4 regions of the Streptomyces sp. NPDC002889 genome follow, and region 3 is predicted to be linked to each of the others. Evidence: riboswitches for the same ligand, from Rfam matches in the RefSeq annotation. Region 3 holds a riboswitch; each other region holds the start of a gene.
The links. Region 3 has a riboswitch for cyclic di-AMP ahead of ACFYWI_RS27925 (M23 family metallopeptidase). Riboswitches for the same ligand answer to the same signal wherever they lie in the genome.
Positions count from the first base shown of each region.

Region 1 (4,464 bases), on a different contig from region 3:
GCGCGTCAGGAGGCGGAGAAGAAGAAACGCGAGGCAGAGGCGGCGCGACGCGAGGCACTGCGCCCCAAGTTCGTCCTGCCGGTGAAGCAGGACGGCCTCAGCGCCTACTACGGCCAGTCCGGTGTCAACTGGATGTCGTTGCACACGGGTATCGACTTCCCTGTCCAGTACGGCACCGAGGTTTTGGCCGCCACCGACGGCACCGTGCGCACCCAGTGGAACAGCGCCTACGGCAACATGGCGATCGTGACCGCCGCCGACGGCACCGAGACCTGGTACTGCCACCTCAGCACCACCAAGATCCGCTCAGGGTCGGTCAAGGCGGGCGATGTCATCGCCTACTCGGGCAACTCGGGCAACTCCACCGGTCCGCACCTGCACTTCGAGGTCCGGCCAGGTGGCGGCTCGGCGATAGACCCGCTGCCGTGGCTCCGCTCGCACGGCCTGAACCCGACGTAGCCGGACCGTCCGGTCCCTGAACCGGATGCAGACACGACCGTCCGACCACCGGGGGCCGCCCCGGCGGCCGGCCCCGCTCCCTCAGAGTTTCTGCACCGGCGCGTAGCGCAGCAGCAGTCGCTTCGGCTTGGTGTCCCCGAAGTCGATCGTCGCCTGCGCGTCGGCGCCCGACCCCGTCACCGCCACCACGGTCCCCAGACCGAACTGGTCGTGCGTGACCCGGTCGCCCACCACCAGCGAGATCACCGGCTTGTCGGTCGTACGTCGCGTGGCGAACCCCGAGGCGCCCCCGCGCGAGCGCGTGGACGACAGCGACGAGGCGATACCCGACGTCGGACCGGCGGGCGCGGCCATCGGACCCGTACGCTTCCAGTCCAGGTGCGCTCCGGGGATCTCCTCGAGGAAGCGCGAAGGCGGGTTGTACGAGGGCTGCCCCCAGGCGCTGCGCATCGACGAGCGCGTCAGGTACAGGCGCTCGCGGGCGCGCGTGATGCCGACGTACGCCAGTCTGCGCTCCTCCTCCAGCTCCTTGGCCTGGCCCAGCGCCCGCATGTGCGGGAAGACGCCGTCCTCCATACCGGTCAGGAACACGACGGGGAACTCGAGCCCCTTGGCGGTGTGCAGCGTCATCAGCGTGATGACGCCCGAGCCCTCCTCGTCCTCGTCCGGGATCTGGTCGGAGTCGGCGACGAGCGCCACCTTCTCGAGGAACTCGGCGAGCGTGCCCGAGCCTTCCTCCTGCCCCCGCTCCTGCTCGAACTCGAGCGCCACGGCGGCCAGTTCCTGGAGGTTCTCGATACGGGTCTCGTCCTGCGGGTCGGTGGATGCCTGCAGCTCGGCGAGATAGCCCGTGCGCTCCAGGACGGCCTCGAGGACGGTGGCGGGTCCGGCACCGGACTCGACGACCGTACGCAGCTCCTCCATCAGCACGTTGAACCGCTTGACGGCGTTGGCCGAACGGGCCGCCATGCCGTATGCCTCGTCCACGCGCCGCAGCGCCTGCGGGAAGGTGATCTTCTCGCGGAGCGCGAGGGCGTCGACCATCGCCTCGGCGCGCTCGCCGATGCCCCGCTTGGGCACGTTGAGGATGCGGCGCAGCGGCACGTTGTCCTCGGGGTTGGCCAGGACACGCAGATACGCGAGCACGTCCCGGACCTCCTTGCGCTCGTAGAAGCGCACTCCTCCGACGACCTTGTACGGCAGGCCGACGCGGATGAAGATCTCTTCGAAGACTCGGGACTGGGCGTTGGTCCGGTAGAAGACGGCGACGTCGCCCGCCTTGGCGTCGCCGGCGTCGGTGAGCCGGTCGATCTCGTCGGCGACGAACTGGGCCTCGTCGTGCTCGGTGTCCGCGACATAGCCGGTGATCTGGGCCCCTGCTCCGGCGTTCGTCCACAGGTTCTTGGGGCGGCGGCTCTCGTTGCGCTCGATGACGGCATTGGCCGCGGAGAGGATCGTCTGGGTGGAGCGGTAGTTCTGCTCCAGCAGGATCGTGGTCGCGTCCGGGTAGTCCTCCTCGAACTGGAGGATGTTGCGGATGGTCGCGCCCCGGAAGGCGTAGATCGACTGGTCGGCGTCGCCGACGACGCACAGCTCGGCCGGCGCCAGGTCCTCGTACCCGCTGCCCACCAGTTCGCGTACGAGCGTGTACTGAGCGTGGTTGGTGTCCTGGTACTCGTCCACCAGGACGTGGCGGAACCGTCGCCGGTAGTGCTCGGCGACATCCGGGAACGCCTGCAGCAGGTGGACGGTGGTCATGATGATGTCGTCGAAGTCCAGGGCATTGGCCTCGCGCAGCCGTGCCTGGTACATCCGGTACGCCTCGGCGAGCGTCTTCTCGAAACCGTCGGCAGCCCGGTCCGCGAAGGTCTCCTCGTCGATCAGCTCGTTCTTCAGGTTCGAGATCTTGGCGCTGAAGGACTTCGGCGGGAACTTCTTCGGGTCCAGGTCGAGGTCACGGCAGACCAGGGCCATGAGCCGCTTGGAGTCCGCCGCGTCGTAGATCGAGAACGACGAGGTGAAGCCCAGCTTCTTGGACTCGCGGCGCAGGATGCGGACGCACGCGCTGTGGAACGTCATGACCCACATGGCGTTGGCGCGCGGGCCGACGAGCTGCTCGACGCGCTCCTTCATCTCGCCGGCGGCCTTGTTGGTGAAGGTGATCGCCAGTATCTGGCCGGGGTGGACGCTGCGCGTCCCCAGCAGATGCGCGATCCGGTGGGTCAGCACCCGGGTCTTGCCGGAGCCGGCTCCGGCGACGATCAGCAGCGGGGAGCCCGTGTGCACGACGGCGGCACCCTGTTGTTCGTTCAGCCCCTCCAGCAGGGCGGACGGGTCCAGGACGGGGCGCGGGGCGCCGTCGCGGTAGTACCCGTCCCGGGCCGGGGGCACGTCGAAGGCACCCTCGAAGAGGTCGTCCGGAACCGGCTCCGGGGCCGCGTCCTCGGGGGGCGGCGGGTGCTCCTCCGCCTGGGGCTGGAGGTCTGCCAGGAAGCTGTCGTCAAAGAGGCTGCTCATCGCTCTACGAGTCTAGGCGGCCGCACCGACAGACGTGGCCGCCATCCGGATCCGGCCGGTATCCGCTGCCGGGCGCGGTACGCGACCGGGCGTACGGACGGGGCGGCCGGGGGGTGACGTACCCACGCTCACGCCCGGGGGAGGCCTGCACACGGGCCCGGGCACCACGCCCCGGCGGAATGTGGAGGATCCGGCGAGGGTCGTGCCGCTTACCCGGGCCGCGCGCCACCCACCCCCCGGGCAAGGTCACGAAAATGTATCGGACATTTCGAACATCAACCTTCCCAGCAACCGCACGAGTTGGCTAGCGTGCTCCCCCAGGCGGCCCGTACCCCCCTGGCGACCCACGTCACATCGGGCAACCTGCGCCGAATTCGGGCTTTTCGCAAGGAAGTTCGGAACCGGGGACCCAACACGCACAACTGGGGTGAATCGGGCCACGTTCCACCGGCCCGTAGGGCGTCTTCCGTTGCGCCCGAACCCGGCAGCTAACCCGGTAGGCGGTCCACGGAAGAAGGAGATGTCGGCCTTGGCGTCGCATCGCAAACCCCGCAGCCGTACTGCGAAAACCTCACCCGCCGTCGGGTTCACGACGGCCGCCCTCGCCGGTGTCACTCTCCTGTCCACGCAGAGCGCCAACGCCACGCCCGCCGAGCCGAAGCCCTCCATCGAGGAGGTGCAGAAGAAGGTCGACGACCTGTACCGGCAGGCCGGCACCGCGACCCAGACCTACAACAAGGCGAAAGAGGCCACGGACGACAAGCGCCGCGAGGTCGGCCGGCTGCTCGACGACGCGGCCGAGCGCACGGACAAGCTGAACGAGTCCCGTCGCGCCCTCGGCAACTACGCGGCCGCGCAGTACCGCACGGGCGCGGTCACCCCGACCGCCGCGCTGCTGTTCGCGGACAGCCCCCAGGCGTACTTCGACCAGACCCAGCTGATGGACCGTATGACGGACCAGCAGCGCGAGACGATCGACGCGTACGAGACCGAGCGGGCAGCGGCCGCCGAGCAGCGGGTGGAGGCGACGAAGAGCCTCGCGTCGCTCACCGAGTCCCAGCAGGCGCTGCGCGCGAGCAAGAAGACCGTCCAGTCGAAGCTCGCCGAGGCGCGCGAGCTGCTGTCGACGCTGACCGCGCAGGAGAAGGCTCGGCTCGCGGAGATCGAGCGCCAGAAGGAAGAGGAGGCGCGCCGCAAGGCCGAGGCGCAGGCCAAGGCGGAGGCCAAGGCCCGCGCCGAGGCGGAGGCCGAGCGGCAGGAGCAGGAGCAGCAGAACGACACGGGCACGGGTGCGGGGGCCGGGACGGGTACCGGCACGGGCACGGGCACGGCCGACGGCAGCTACGCGGCCAAGGCCGACAAGGTCCTGGCCTTCGCCCGCGCCCAGATCGGCAAGCCGTACGTCTGGGGCGCGACCGGCCCCAGCTCCTACGACTGCTCGGGCCTGACCCAGGCGGCCTGGAAGGCGGCCGGTGTCCAGCTGCCGCG
Region 1 is NZ_JBIAPT010000002.1:301,070-305,533, reverse strand. It holds gene ACFYWI_RS04255 (peptidoglycan DD-metalloendopeptidase family protein) at 1-459, shown strand, start outside; gene pcrA (DNA helicase PcrA) at 541-2,976, opposite strand; cyclic di-AMP (ydaO/yuaA leader) riboswitch at 3,333-3,494, shown strand; gene ACFYWI_RS04245 (NlpC/P60 family protein) at 3,497-4,464, shown strand, end outside.
Region 1: linked by a shared signal. The riboswitch ahead of ACFYWI_RS04245 (NlpC/P60 family protein) and the one ahead of ACFYWI_RS27925 (M23 family metallopeptidase) in region 3 are both predicted to bind cyclic di-AMP.

Region 2 (4,464 bases), on a different contig from region 3:
CCGACGTTGAACCGCAGGATCCGCAGCTCCGGGTCCAGCACGTGCAGACCGATCGGCGGCTGTGTGAACAGGGCGTGCAGCAAAGCTGCGGCATAGTCAGGCTCCATCGCCCTTCCATTGACCGGCAGAGCGCCTGGTCGCGCACCCTGCCCCACCCGTACGGGTGAGGACTGTGGCAGGAAACCGCGATGCCCGGGGTCCCCCGAGCCCCGGGCATGCATGCTGGTCGGCCGGCCGGACGATCGCCGGCCCTCTCCGGCCGCGTCCCGGCCCGGAGTCACAGATCAGTAGGGCCCGTTCACATTGTCGATCGAGCCGTAACGGGCGGCGGCGTAGTTGCACGCGGCCGTGATGTTGGCGACCGGGTCGAAGCTGTCCATCGACGTACCGGGGACATGATAGGCGCGGAAGGTCGGATCGATGACCTGCAGGAGGCCCTTGGACGGCGTTCCGGCCGCTGCGTTGGAGTCCCAGTTGTTGATCGCCAGCGGATTGCCCGAGGACTCGCGCATGACGTTCCGGTGGATGCCCTCGTAGGTGCCGGGAATCCCGTGCCGGGCCATGATGTCCAGCGATTCCTTGATCCAGCCGTCGAGGTCGTTGGAGTACGTCGGCGCGGACTGCGGGGCGGCGGCACCACTCTCGGCGGACGGTGCGCTCTTCCGCTCGGAGCGGCCTGCCCGTTCGGCTCGCTCCGAGGAGGAAGGCGCCTTGGGGGACGCCTTGGAAGGAGCCGCCGAGGACGGGCGGTCCGTGGCGGGCTTGGCCGGTGCCTCGGCCTTGGCCTTCGCTCCGACCGTCAGCTTGAGACCGGGATGAATCAGCGAGGGATTGTCGCCGACGGCCTTCCGGTTGTCCTTGTACAGCTTCTTCCAGCCGCCGCTCAGGGAATGATCGCCTGCGATCTTGTAAAGAGAATCCCCGGTGACCACGGAGTAAGTGATCGGCCTGATCTTCTGCGCGGCTACCTGCGTGGCGACGACAACGGTCGGCGCTGCAGCCTTTTCGACGGTGACGGCCGTCGTCGGCTGCGCCGCGCCGGCAGCGGTCGCTCCCAGCATCGGGAGGGCGAGCGCGGCACCTCCGGTACCCGCCGCGACGAAACCCCGGGAGAGCGGACCGGACTTGGGACGGCGGTGCTTACCCTTTGCAGGCATGACAATTCCTCTCCTTCGCCTGCGAGGTGAGCTGTCGGGTTCGGGCTGGAGATGCCCGGCCGCAATATGCATCGCGACTTCACCCCGAGCCGTTCCTTAATCCGGATCGGCGGCTTACCTGGGTTCCCCGCTCCTGCCGTGCGTGAGTGGGTGCGGTTTCCGGACGGCGGCAGGATTCGGCGGTCCACCCGGATTGAGGGTGACCGTAAGCGAGATTGCAGAGGCGGAACAAGACCTGAATTCCACGGAGCAATCCGCATGATGCTTCGGGCGGGGAATTTCCGTGATCCATTCGATACCGCGCGGCTCAACTGTCTTTCCGTAGACAGGAACTGGGCGGGGGGCAATACCGGCCACTCCGTGCGTCCGTGACCGATATCACTGACAACGACAGGAATCGATCACCCGGTGACACCGCCCCAGAAAACGAACAAGCCGCGCAACAAGCCACTATATGGACTCCATGATGAAATTCGGACAGTTCATCTCATACAAGGGATTTCCCCGGGTTGTCCACGCATGGGCATAGTCGGGCAATTCAGACATTACGAGAGGGGGAGGCGCGCGGTTCACGCAGGACACTCACGCGACGCCCCGCACGGTGCCCGGGAGCGGCGCTCCGCGGCCGGTGGGATCCGCGCAGCCGTCGGGGGCGTGTCCAAGGCGTCCCGGTGACCGTCGATGGTTTCAGCGGCAGGCTGTCCCCGGCGCGCGGTTCTCGACCCCGCGGTACCGCATGCCTGTGCCGCCCGGGGGCCCGACCCCGGCCGTGCCGATCGCCCCGCCCGGTGGCGACGGCCTCGAGGGCATGCACGCCCACTCACCCGGGCGGACTTCCCATGCACCCCGACGGACGGCATGGCGTCGGGACACAACCGGGGCCGGGCGCCGGCCCCACGCAGGCGGGGCGTCAGGGCGTCAGGTAGGAGTGGAAGACGCCATCCGGGTCGTACCGCGCTCTCAGGGCCTGCAGCCGCTGCCAGTCGCCGGTCGTGAACGACCGCTCGGCGCGGGTCGCGCCGGCGGTCAGGTCCGTCTCGGCGATGTAGTGCCCCGTCCCGAGCGGCTCGACGGTGCTCATCGCCTCGCGCAGCCAGCGGACGCTGATGTCATCCTCGGCGGGGTCGTCCCATATGGCGTAGGGGACGACGTAGCTCGAGCCGAGCACCGAGAACGCCATGTCGCGCAGCAGATCCTCGTCGCGCGAGGCAGGCGACACGGGTGCGAGGACAAGGCACGTGTCGGAGGGCGCACGCTCGACCGCGTCACTGAGCTGGGACAGCAGCGTCCCGAAGTCCGCCTCCGACCACAGCGTGTCGACCGCGTAGCGGCGCTCCGCGGGCCAGAGGCCGCCGGAGTCGTACAGAGCCTCGGCGGACGTCGGCTCGTTCAGCTCCTGGAAAAGGGCGCGATCGGCGATGGGACATTTCTGCAGCGGCCGTAGGGCCTGAACGGCCTGTTCGCTCGAATCCGCGAAAGCGGTGGCGGCGACGACGATCACCTTCGGCCGCGGCATCGCCTGTGTCATATGGGAGGCGGCTATTGAGAGGACGAGAGTAAGTTCCACGTTCGGCTCGAGCTCATTCGCCGCCCCGGTGGCCCAGTTCGACACTTCTTGGACCTCCGCAAGCGGAAAAGCGTACGTAGTCGACATGATCGCCCCGGGAAGTCCGTACAGGCGAAGCCGAAATCTGGTGACGACGGCGAAGAAACCCGGCCCAGCTCCACGCGCTGCCCACAGCAGGTCCGCGTTCTCGTCCTCGTTGCACCGGACCACTTCACCGTCCGCGGTCACGGCTTCGATCTCGTACACGCTTCGACAAGCCGGCCCCAGGGCACCGGAATTCCACCCGAGGCCGCCACTGAGGAGATATCCGCCGACGGCGACCGACCCGCAGTGCCCCGTGGGGAAAGCCAGACCGCTCGCCGTGAGTTCCGAAGCGAGTTCGCTGCCGGTGACGGCGGGCTGCACAGTCGCGGAGGCCATATCGATGTCGCACCGCCGGAGCCGGGAGAGGTCGACAAGCATCCCGCCGGAGCGGAGGGACGACCCGCACCAGCTGTGCCCCCCGGACCGGACCGCGACGCGGAGTCCTCGGGAACGAGCCAGCCCGATGGCTGCGGGAACATCTCGCTCCGAGGCGGCCTGGACGATCACCTCAGGAAATCGCTCGGGCTTGAGCCCGTTCCACACCATGCTCGCCCGGACCGCTTCGTAGTCGGCGTCGCCTCGCTGGACGACCGCCCCCTCGATCCCTCCGGCCTGCCCTGGTTCGCGCATCACGGGCTCCTGGACTTGCACTGGCTACGGCTGCGGATGAAGCTGAAGATCCGGTGTGAAGAACCGCACGGCGCGAGCGGGGACATCCCATTTTACCGGCCGCCTCGCAAGCTCGCGGCCTGGAGTTTGTGCCATGGAGATGGCCATCGACAGCAGGTGGTCGCCGAGCATTTCGGGTGTCTAACCCGTGGTCATCCCGAAGATCGTGATGAGCACCAGACAGCACAACGCAACGATCGCGGCGCCCGCCACATGAATGCGCGCGGACTGCGCCCGACCGGGCAGCAGCCAAAAGGCGAGCGCTCGGTTGACCAGCGGCATCAGCAGCCAGGTAAGGATGCTGACACTCAGTACATTGCTGATGAACAGAGCCAGATATCCGGGTACTCCCAGGCTGTCGAACCAGTCACCGACCGTGAGTTCCAGAATCATCACCGTGGGATACAGGGCCAGTACCACGGACATGGCCTGTTTCCAGTTGGGTGGAACGCCTTCATCGGTGCCCTCGCCGAATCGGAACCAGCCGCCGAACGCCGACCCGATCTTGCGGACGTCGTAGGAACGGAAGGAGTCGCGTCCCTCGTCCAGAAGCTTCTCACGGGCCTCGGAGTCGAGCCACCCGTCGAGGTGTTCACGTGTGTCGAAGCGGAAGGCGACCACCCAACGGTCCTGGATGCCCTCCACGGGCTTGAACAACTCCGAACCCATGAAACCGGGATATCTCTCCTGCTCCTTGAGAACCTTGTCCTGCCAGCGCATGAAGTCCTGCTCGTGCCCCGGCAGGACATCGTGCGAGATGACCGCAGTGACGACGTCCTCGGCCGGCGTGCCACCGGTGAGCACCTCTTGCGTCGGGGTCCCGTCGAACAACGGGCGGGCTTCATCGAGGAGTTGTCGACGCGCACCCGAATCCAGCCAAGCGCTCAACTGCTCGATACCGGAGAAGCGGAATACGACGACCCACTCGTTCTCGTCGCCCGGGACCGGTGGATACGACTCCGTGCCCTGGAAGCCGTCAAAGCCTCG
Region 2 is NZ_JBIAPT010000006.1:190,150-194,613, forward strand. It holds gene ACFYWI_RS11185 (SpoIIE family protein phosphatase) at 1-107, opposite strand, end outside; gene ACFYWI_RS11190 (transglycosylase SLT domain-containing protein) at 285-1,157, opposite strand; cyclic di-AMP (ydaO/yuaA leader) riboswitch at 1,159-1,349, opposite strand; gene ACFYWI_RS11195 (FAD-binding oxidoreductase) at 2,068-3,438, opposite strand; gene ACFYWI_RS11200 (antibiotic biosynthesis monooxygenase) at 3,619-4,464, opposite strand, start outside.
Region 2: linked by a shared signal. The riboswitch ahead of ACFYWI_RS11190 (transglycosylase SLT domain-containing protein) and the one ahead of ACFYWI_RS27925 (M23 family metallopeptidase) in region 3 are both predicted to bind cyclic di-AMP.

Region 3 (4,464 bases):
TCGGCCGCCCCCTTGATGGTGGCCGCGGACAGGCCCTTGTACCGGGGGTGGGCGCCGACCTTGGTGGCGACGACGATCTCGGAGCGGTTGCCGCGCGCGGCCAGCCAGTTGCCGATGACGGTCTCGGACTCGCCGCCCTCGTTCCCGGGGGCCCACGAGGAGTAGGAGTCGGCGGTGTCGACGAAGTTGCCGCCGGCGGCGGCGTACGCGTCGAGCACGGCGAAGGACTGCGTCTCGTCGGCCGTCCAGCCGAAGACATTGCCGCCGAGGGCGAGCGGGAAGACCGCCAGGTCGGACGAGCCGAGGGTGCGGAGAGAAGTCATGGCGCGATCAACAACGCGGCCGGGGCGGGGTATTCCGGCAGCCCTGACGCCGGGGGGTGTGCCGCCGGAGCCCTGGGGATACGCCGCCGCGCCAGCCCAGCAGGGGGCCGGAAGCCGACCGGCCCCTGGCTCACCGGGCGGGCGAGGGGGCGGGCGGTCGGAGTTCGGGAGGGGCGGTTGTCCGGGACGTACCGGTTGCCGACGGGGGCGCCGCCCGACCCGGGACCCGTACACCTCGCAAGGCTGCAACGGGGCGGCCGGACGGGACTGCCTGGCTGGCACCGGCCAGGCAGTCGGCCTGCCTATCTCGCGGCTGCCGGTTCGGCCGTCGGTCTGCCGGCCCCGGAGAGACCGGCAGACCCTCGGTTCGTCAGACCGTGAGGCCCTTGTCCCGCAGCCATGCCATCGGGTCGAGGCCCGAGCCGCCCGCGGTGTGAACCTCGAGGTGCAGATGGGGTCCGGTGACATTGCCGGTCGCGCCGACGCGCCCGATGGTCTCGCCGGTGCTCACCTTCTGGCCCGCGCTCGCGGTCATGGAGGAGAGGTGGGCGTACCAGACCTCGCTGCCGTCCTCGAGCTCGAGGACGATGCGGTAACCGTAGGAGCCGGACCAGGCCGCCGACTTGACGGTGCCGCTGTGCACGGCCTTGACCGGGGTGCCGGTCGGCGCGGCGAAGTCCAGGCCGGTGTGCTGGCCGGAGGACCACATGGAGCCGGACTCGCCGTAGGTGGAGGTGATCGTGTACGAGGAGGTCGGCAGCGAGTAGCTCGCGGCGAGCTTGGCGAGGCGCTCGGCCTCCGCCTTGGCCTCCGCGGCCTCCTCGGCCTTGCGCTTCTCCTCCGCGGCCTTGGCCTCCGCCGTGCTCTGCTGCTTCGCCGCCTCGGCGGCGGCCTGCTCGGCGGCGGTCTTCTCCGCGGCCGCCTTCGCCTCGGCGTCCGCCTCGGCCTGCTGCTGCTCGGCCTGCGCGAGGATCCTGGCGCGCAGCGCCTCTCCCGCACCCGCCTTCTGCTCGGCCTCTGCTCCGTCGCCGCTGTCGACGGCGGTCGTCAGCGCGCTGAGGGGGGCGGTGTTCTCGTTCCCGTAGCCGGTGTCCGAGTCGTCGGACATCAAGGAGCCCACGCCCGGAATGGACTTGGCGTCGGGGAGCTTGTCCGCGATCGAGTCGGGAAGGGATATGGAGACCGCCGGCTTGTCCTGTGCGGTGGCCATGCCGCCCGCGCCGACCGCGGCGATCACGCCGACGCCGAGCACGGTGGAGCTCCGCGCGAGACCGCCGCGCTGCTTGACGACACGGTGCCGGCCGCGCACCGGACGGACGGAGTCCGCGGTGGGGTTCCACTCCTCCCACTCCCGCTCCACCACCTCGTCACCGAAGGGATCAGTTTTGAAGGCGGTTTCGGGGGCAGGCATGTTGGACGCCACGAAGGCGTACTCCTTTCCTTCCTTCTCGCCTACCGGGTTAGCTGACGGGTTCGGAGCAGGAAGGTCTCCTACGGACGCTTCGGCCGCGAACAACACGACAAAAGACGCCCGATTCACCCCAATTGGTGGTTCCCCGGTTCCCTTGCGGAATTCGGCGCGTGCGCACGGCGCCGTCTCTTACGACGGCTGGGACGACCGCGCTGCGTTATCGAACGTTAATAGAGACCAGTACCGGATTCCAAGCCGTTCCGACTGATCATTGACGACTTCGGCCAGGACGTACCGGGACACAACAGGCTGGAATCGGGCGACTTGATCACCCCTCGATCCAGGCCATCTCTCTGACGGTTCGTCAAATGTTATGCGGAGTGATGTCTTTCGATTACACGCCGTGTGCGGCGGCTGTCACGCGCGTCCGGAATTCTCGTCGGTGGCCACCATCGGGACGGTTCTGCGGCGCTCCGGCTGCCCCTCGGCCGGCCGGCCGACCGCCAGCAGTGCCATGTCGTCGTTCGTCCCGCCGCCCGTGTGCCGCCGCACGTCCTCGACGAGCGTGTCCAGCAGTTCCTCGGGCCCGGAGAACTGCCGCCCGCGCAGCCGCGCACCGGGGTCGTAGAACACCCCGTCCGCATCGCGCGCCTCGGACAGCCCGTCGGTGTAGAGCAGGAGTGTGGCCCCCGCCGGCAGCGGATACTCCTCCGCCCGGTCCGGCCACCGGTCCAGCTCCCCCATCCCCAGCGGCAGCGAGGCCGCCGACGGCACCAGGCTCTCCAGCTCCCCGTCGGCGTGCAGCAGCAGCGGATCCGGATGGCCGCGGTTCACCAGCAGCACCACGTCCCCGTCGCGGCCGATCTCGCCCAGTACGGCGGTGGTGAACCCCTCCATCGCATCGAGCTCCTCTCCCCGGGCCGCCTCGCGCGCCAGCGCCCGGTCCAGCCGCTGGGCCACGCCCTCCAGGGAGCGCTCCTGCTCGGCCGCTTCCCGGAACGCCCCGATGAGGATGGCCACAGCCGCCACCGCCCCCATCCCCTTGCCGCGTACGTCCCCGACGATCAGCCGTACCCCGTGCGGGGTCTCCTGCACGGCGAACAGGTCACCGCCGATGGCCGCATCCGCCTGCGCCGCCTCGTACCGGGCGGCGACCCGCAGCCCGTCGATACGGTCGGACGGGGGCGGCAGCACGGCACGCTGCGCGGTCTCGGCGATCACGCGGGCGGAGGCGAGCCGCTCGCCACTGCGGCGTACGACCCGATTGATGAGCAGGGCGAGCCCCGAGACGGTCACCACCGTGCTCACCTCGGTGTACGAGGTGATCTCCCCGATGGACTGGTTGTAGAAATGCAGGCCGGTCACACCCATGATCGCCGCGATCCCGGTCAGCAGGGTCGCGTACCAGGTGAAGAGCGGGGCCGCGAGCAGCGGGGCCGCCGCGAACATCGGCACCGCGGTGAACCGGGGCGGGGTCAGCAGATCGAAGACCACCCCACCGACGATCATCAGCGCGGGCAGCGCGCGGACGATGCGCTGAGCGCTGTAGATGCTGCCCTGCTCTCGCCCCAAGATCGCTCTCCTGCCCGGTCCGCCCTCGGCTGCGGACGGTACCGCGCTCTGACCAGGCTCTCGGCAGCCGCGCCGTACAGCGGCGCACCGTCGTCCGACCGGGCGACACCGAGTCCCGGACACGACAACGGCCCGGTTCCGATCTCATCGATCGGAACCGGGCCACTGCCTGCAGTAGCGGGGACAGGATTTGAACCTGCGACCTCTGGGTTATGAGCCCAGCGAGCTACCGAGCTGCTCCACCCCGCGTCGGTAAACACAACCTTACGCCATCCGGAACGTGGTCCCGACCATTTTCCGGCCGCAGGGCGATCTCACCCCCAATTACTGTCACATCGACCCCCTCCTGTCCGTCATTGCTATGACGGACAGCGACGAGGAGACGTGGACGATGAACGAGACCGAGTTCCTGGCGGAGCGCTTCGAGGAGCACCGTACGCATCTGCGGGCGGTCGCCTACCGGATGCTCGGCTCGCTGAGCGAGGCGGACGACGCGGTGCAGGAGGCCTGGCTGCGCCTCAGCCGCACCGACACCGAGCGCGTCGAGAACCTCGGCGGCTGGCTCACCACGGTGGTCGGCCGGGTCTGCCTGGACATGCTGCGCTCGCGCGTGTCCCGGCGCGAGGAGCCGATGGACGTGCGTCTGCCCGAGCCGATCGTCAGCTGCGCGGACGCGGTCGACCCGGAGCACGAGGTGCTGCTGGCCGACTCGGTCGGTCTCGCCCTGCTCGTGGTGCTCGAGACACTGGCGCCCGCGGAGCGTCTCGCGTTCGTACTGCACGACATGTTCGCGGTGCCGTTCGACGAGATCGCCCCCGTCGTGGGCCGTACACCGGCGGCGGCCCGTCAGCTCGCCAGCCGTGCCCGCCGCCGGGTCCAGGGCTCGGCCCCTGCCCCCGACCCCGACCCCGCGCTGCAGCAGGAGGTCGTGGCGGCGTTCCTCACCGCGGCCCGCGGGGGCGAGTTCGACGCGCTCGTCGCCGTACTCGACCCGGACGTCGTGCTCCGCTCCGACGGCGGCACGTTCCGCCCGGGCGCGGTGGTCCACGGCGCCGCGGCGGTGGCCGGCCGGGCGATCACCTTCGCCCGCTTCGCCGAGACCGCGCGACCGGCGCTGGTCAACGGAGCGGCGGGCGTGGTCGCGGCGGCGGGCGGCAA
Region 3 is NZ_JBIAPT010000021.1:17,910-22,373, forward strand. It holds gene ACFYWI_RS27920 (aldo/keto reductase) at 1-323, opposite strand, end outside; gene ACFYWI_RS27925 (M23 family metallopeptidase) at 694-1,746, opposite strand; cyclic di-AMP (ydaO/yuaA leader) riboswitch at 1,758-1,913, opposite strand; gene ACFYWI_RS27930 (PP2C family protein-serine/threonine phosphatase) at 2,152-3,309, opposite strand; tRNA gene ACFYWI_RS27935 (tRNA-Met) at 3,482-3,555, opposite strand; gene sigJ (RNA polymerase sigma factor SigJ) at 3,698-4,464, shown strand, end outside.

Region 4 (4,464 bases), on a different contig from region 3:
CGCGACTGGGCGGGCATGATGATCCGGCACGGCGGCGGCCCGCGTGGCGGAGTGGCCCGTTCGGTGAAGAAAATGCGGGGATATCTCGCCGAGTTGATCCACCGGAAACGGGAGGAACCGGGCGAAGACCTGATCTCCGGGCTCATCAAGGCGTCGGACCACGGCGAGCACCTCACCGAGAACGAGGCCGCGGCGATGGCCTTCATCCTCCTCTTCGCCGGCTTCGAGACCACCGTCAATCTCATTGGCAACGGTGTGTACGCGCTGCTGCGCAATCCTGTTCAGCGCGAGCGGCTGCAGCGCTCCCTGGATGCGGGCGAGAGCGAGCTGCTGGCGACCGGCGTCGAGGAACTGCTGCGCTACGACGGGCCGGTGGAGCTCGCGACCTGGCGGTTCGCCACCGAGCCGCTCACCATCGGCGGGCAGCCGATCGCGGCGGGCGACCCGGTCCTGGTCGTACTCGCCGCCGCCGACCGTGATCCGGAGCGCTTCGACGACCCGGACACCCTCGACCTCGCCCGGCGGGACAACCCGCATCTGGGGTACGGGCACGGCATCCACTACTGCCTCGGCGCCCCGCTGGCCCGGCTGGAGGGGCAGACCGCGCTTGCCACGCTGCTCAGGAGAATGCCGGACTTGCGGCTTGCGGGGGATCCGGCCGATTTGCGATGGCGTGGGGGGCTCATTATGCGTGGATTGCGCACTCTGCCCGTTGAGTTCACTGCCTCATAGAACTGACGGAGCGTCAATTCTGTGACTTTCACGTGATCTCCGCTGCATCGACTTGTGACTTACATTCGAATGCCGCTACCTTCACCGTCGACTCAGCAGGCACCTGCAGACACGGCAGTAATCAGTAGTCACGCGAAAGGCAACCGCATGCGCTCCGGGAACGGACGGCACCGCCGACCCCGTCAGGCTCCGGCCCTCATCGTCGCGGCGGGGGTGACCGGATCGGCCATCGCGATCCCGCTGCTCGGCGCCGGCGCCGCCTCCGCGGCCGACGCGACCACATGGGACCGCGTCGCCGAGTGCGAGACCGGTGGCATGTGGAGCGCCGACCTCGGCAACGGGTACTACGGCGGACTGCAGTTCACGCAGGAGACCTGGGAGGACTTCGGCGGCACGGCGTACGCGCCGAGCGCCGATCTCGCCAGCCGCTCCCAGCAGATAGCCGTCGCCGAGAAGGTGCTCGAAGCGCAGGGCCCCGCGGCGTGGCCCATGTGCGGCGCGCTCGCGGGGCTGACGGGCGACGACGCCGCGACCGGTGTCGATCCGGGCGTGGATCTGGGAGACGTGGCGACGCCGAAGTCGAGCGCTCCGGCCGCGTCGAAGGCTCCCGAAAGCAAGGCACCGAGCGGCGCTGCGGACGGTCCGGAGCCGTCCGGGTCTCCCAGTGCGGCGGACGAGTCCGATGCGGCCGGGAAGGCGGACACGCCCCTGTATGTTCCCGGGACCCCGGAACCCAGGGACAGCGACGCATCCGGGTTCGACTCGTCCGACGGCGCGACGAGCGGCACCGGCAAGCATCGCGGCGAACCCGCGACGAATGATGACGAAACGGTCAATGCGGACAGTGGGCGTGAAAATGGCCGCCACGCGTCGCGAGGTGACGGTTCGCCACGTGCGGGTGCGGACGCGAGCGCCGATCCCGGCGCGTACACCGTCCAGCCCGGCGACAACCTGTCGGTCATCGCCGACGAGCGTGAAGTGCCCGGCGGCTGGAATGCGATCTACGAAGCCAACGAGGAGACCGTCGGTTCGGACCCGGATCTCATCCTCCCCGGTCAGAACCTTGATCTCGACCTGAAGTAGCGGCAGTTCACGGTCTTATGTCCGTTCTGTGCAAGTGAGACAAGGGTCTCTTTGCTGCAACTGGCGCAAATTACCTGCCAGATCCAGCCATGTCGCCCCCGACCTGCGAAAACGGGACTTTCCCGCCGTCCGGATTGGGTGGTTTTCTCCCCGATGTTCACTCTTTGAACATCGGGGAGAGCTGTGTCTACGGTCTGACCGCTCGCCATTGCGGGCTCCGTCGACCGTCACGCCGAATCCTGCCGTCGGTCGGGGGGAACAGTCGTCGCTCACAGCGCCGAAGGCAGGAGCGGGGGACCCAAGGTAAGTGCCGGGACCGGACGTTGAGAGAGACGGACGGAACCGGCTTGGGGTGAAGCCGCGCGCCAGAACGCGCGGCCGGGCACTCACGGCCCGAACCCGACAGCTCACCTCGCAGGCGTCGGTGAGGAGATGTCCCATGCTGCGCTCCACCCAGGCCAAGCACCGCCGCCCGTCCAAGGCCGCCCGTCTCGCCGCGCTCGTAGGCGTCACCGGTGCCGCCATCGCCGTCCCCGTGCTCGGCGCCACCTCCGCCTCCGCCGCGACCACTTCCGAGTGGGACACCGTCGCCCAGTGCGAGTCCGGCGGCAACTGGTCCATCAACACCGGCAACGGTTACTACGGCGGCCTGCAGTTCTCCGCCTCCACGTGGGCCTCCTACGGCGGCACCGCCTACGCCGCGACCGCCGACCAGGCGTCGAAGTCGCAGCAGATCGAGATCGCCGAGAAGGTCCTCGCGGGCCAGGGCAAGGGCGCGTGGCCGCACTGCGGCGTGGGCCTGTCCAACGCCGCCAACGACGGCGCCGCCGAGGCCCCCAAGCCCGCCCCCGAGCGCGCCGAGGCCCCGGTCACCCGCTCCGAGCGTGCCGCTGCCCCGGCGAAGAAGGCCCCCGAGCCCGTCAAGAAGGGCGACGGCGAGTACAAGGTCAAGGCCGGCGACACCCTGAGCACCATCGCCGAGGCCGAGAAGGTCGAGGGCGGCTGGAAGAAGCTGTTCGACCTGAACAAGGACATCATCGAGGACGCCAACGTGATCCACCCGGGCCAGCAGCTCCACCTGAGCTGACGTTCCGGGGACTCGTGCAGTCCCTCCCGACGGGCTCCCGAAGCCCGGTGGACCCGGCGGACCACCGGCCCGAGGTATCCCGTCCCCCGGTCGCCCCGGTCCGGCGCGCATACCCCCGTACGCGCCGGGCCGGGGCCTTTCCCTTACGGGACCGAGTGCGGCGCGGGCAGGTTACTGGCGGGTAGATCGGCACACTTTGTCCAGTAACCACGGTCTTGATGCCCTTTTTCGTCCCAGGGTGCGGGCATCGGGCAGTCGGCGCCCCGGAGGCGGTTAGGCTCTTGCCGCAAGGCCAATGAGACCCTGCACTACCAGCGTCACATCCCAGAAGGAGATGCTCGTGCCGTCCATCGACGTCGTCGTAGCCCGGGAAATCCTGGACTCCCGAGGCAACCCCACGGTCGAGGTCGAGGTTGGCCTCGACGACGGCAGCACGGGTCGTGCTGCAGTCCCGTCCGGCGCCTCCACCGGTGCGTTCGAGGCCCTCGAGCTTCGCGACGGTGACCCCAACCGTTACCAGGGCAAGGGCGTCGAGAAGGCCGTCCTCGCCGTCATCGAGCAGATCGGCCCGGAGCTCGTCGGCTACGACGCCACCGAGCAGCGGCTGATCGACCAGGCGATGTTCGACCTGGATGCCACCCCGGACAAGTCCTCGCTCGGCGCCAACGCGATCCTCGGCGTCTCGCTCGCCGTGGCCCACGCCGCCTCCGAGGCCTCCGACCTCCCGCTGTTCCGCTACCTCGGCGGGCCGAACGCGCACCTGCTGCCCGTTCCGATGATGAACATCCTGAACGGCGGCTCGCACGCCGACTCCAACGTGGACATCCAGGAGTTCATGATCGCCCCGATCGGCGCGGAGTCCTTCTCCGAGGCCCTGCGCTGGGGCACCGAGGTCTACCACACCCTCAAGAAGGTCCTGAAGCAGAAGGGCCTGTCCACCGGCCTCGGTGACGAGGGCGGCTTCGCCCCGAACCTCGAGTCCAACCGCGCCGCCCTGGACCTGATCCTCGAGGCCATCAAGGAAGCCGGCTACGCCCCCGGCAAGGACATCGCGCTCGCGCTCGACGTCGCCGCGTCCGAGTTCTACAAGGACGGTTCGTACGAGTTCGAGGGCAAGTCCCGCTCGGCCGCCGAGATGACCGAGTACTACGCGGAGCTCGTCGCCGCCTACCCGCTGGTCTCCATCGAGGACCCGCTGTTCGAGGACGACTGGGCCGGCTGGAAGGCCATCACCGACAAGCTCGGCGCCAAGGTGCAGCTCGTCGGCGACGACCTGTTCGTCACCAACCCGGAGCGCCTGGCCCGCGGCATCGAGGACGGCGCCGCCAACGCGCTGCTCGTCAAGGTCAACCAGATCGGCTCGCTGACCGAGACCCTGGACGCCGTGGAGCTCGCCCAGCGCAACGGGTTCAAGTGCATGATGTCCCACCGCTCCGGTGAGACCGAGGACGTCACCATCGCCGACCTGGCCGTCGCCACCAACTGCGGCCAGATCAAGACCGGCGCCCCGGCGCGCTCGGAGCGTGTGGCCAAGTACAACCAGCTGCTGCGTATCGAGGAGA
Region 4 is NZ_JBIAPT010000017.1:78,040-82,503, forward strand. It holds gene ACFYWI_RS24925 (cytochrome P450) at 1-732, shown strand, start outside; gene ACFYWI_RS24930 (transglycosylase family protein) at 880-1,815, shown strand; cyclic di-AMP (ydaO/yuaA leader) riboswitch at 2,081-2,251, shown strand; gene ACFYWI_RS24935 (transglycosylase family protein) at 2,255-2,902, shown strand; gene eno (phosphopyruvate hydratase) at 3,237-4,464, shown strand, end outside.
Region 4: linked by a shared signal. The riboswitch ahead of ACFYWI_RS24935 (transglycosylase family protein) and the one ahead of ACFYWI_RS27925 (M23 family metallopeptidase) in region 3 are both predicted to bind cyclic di-AMP.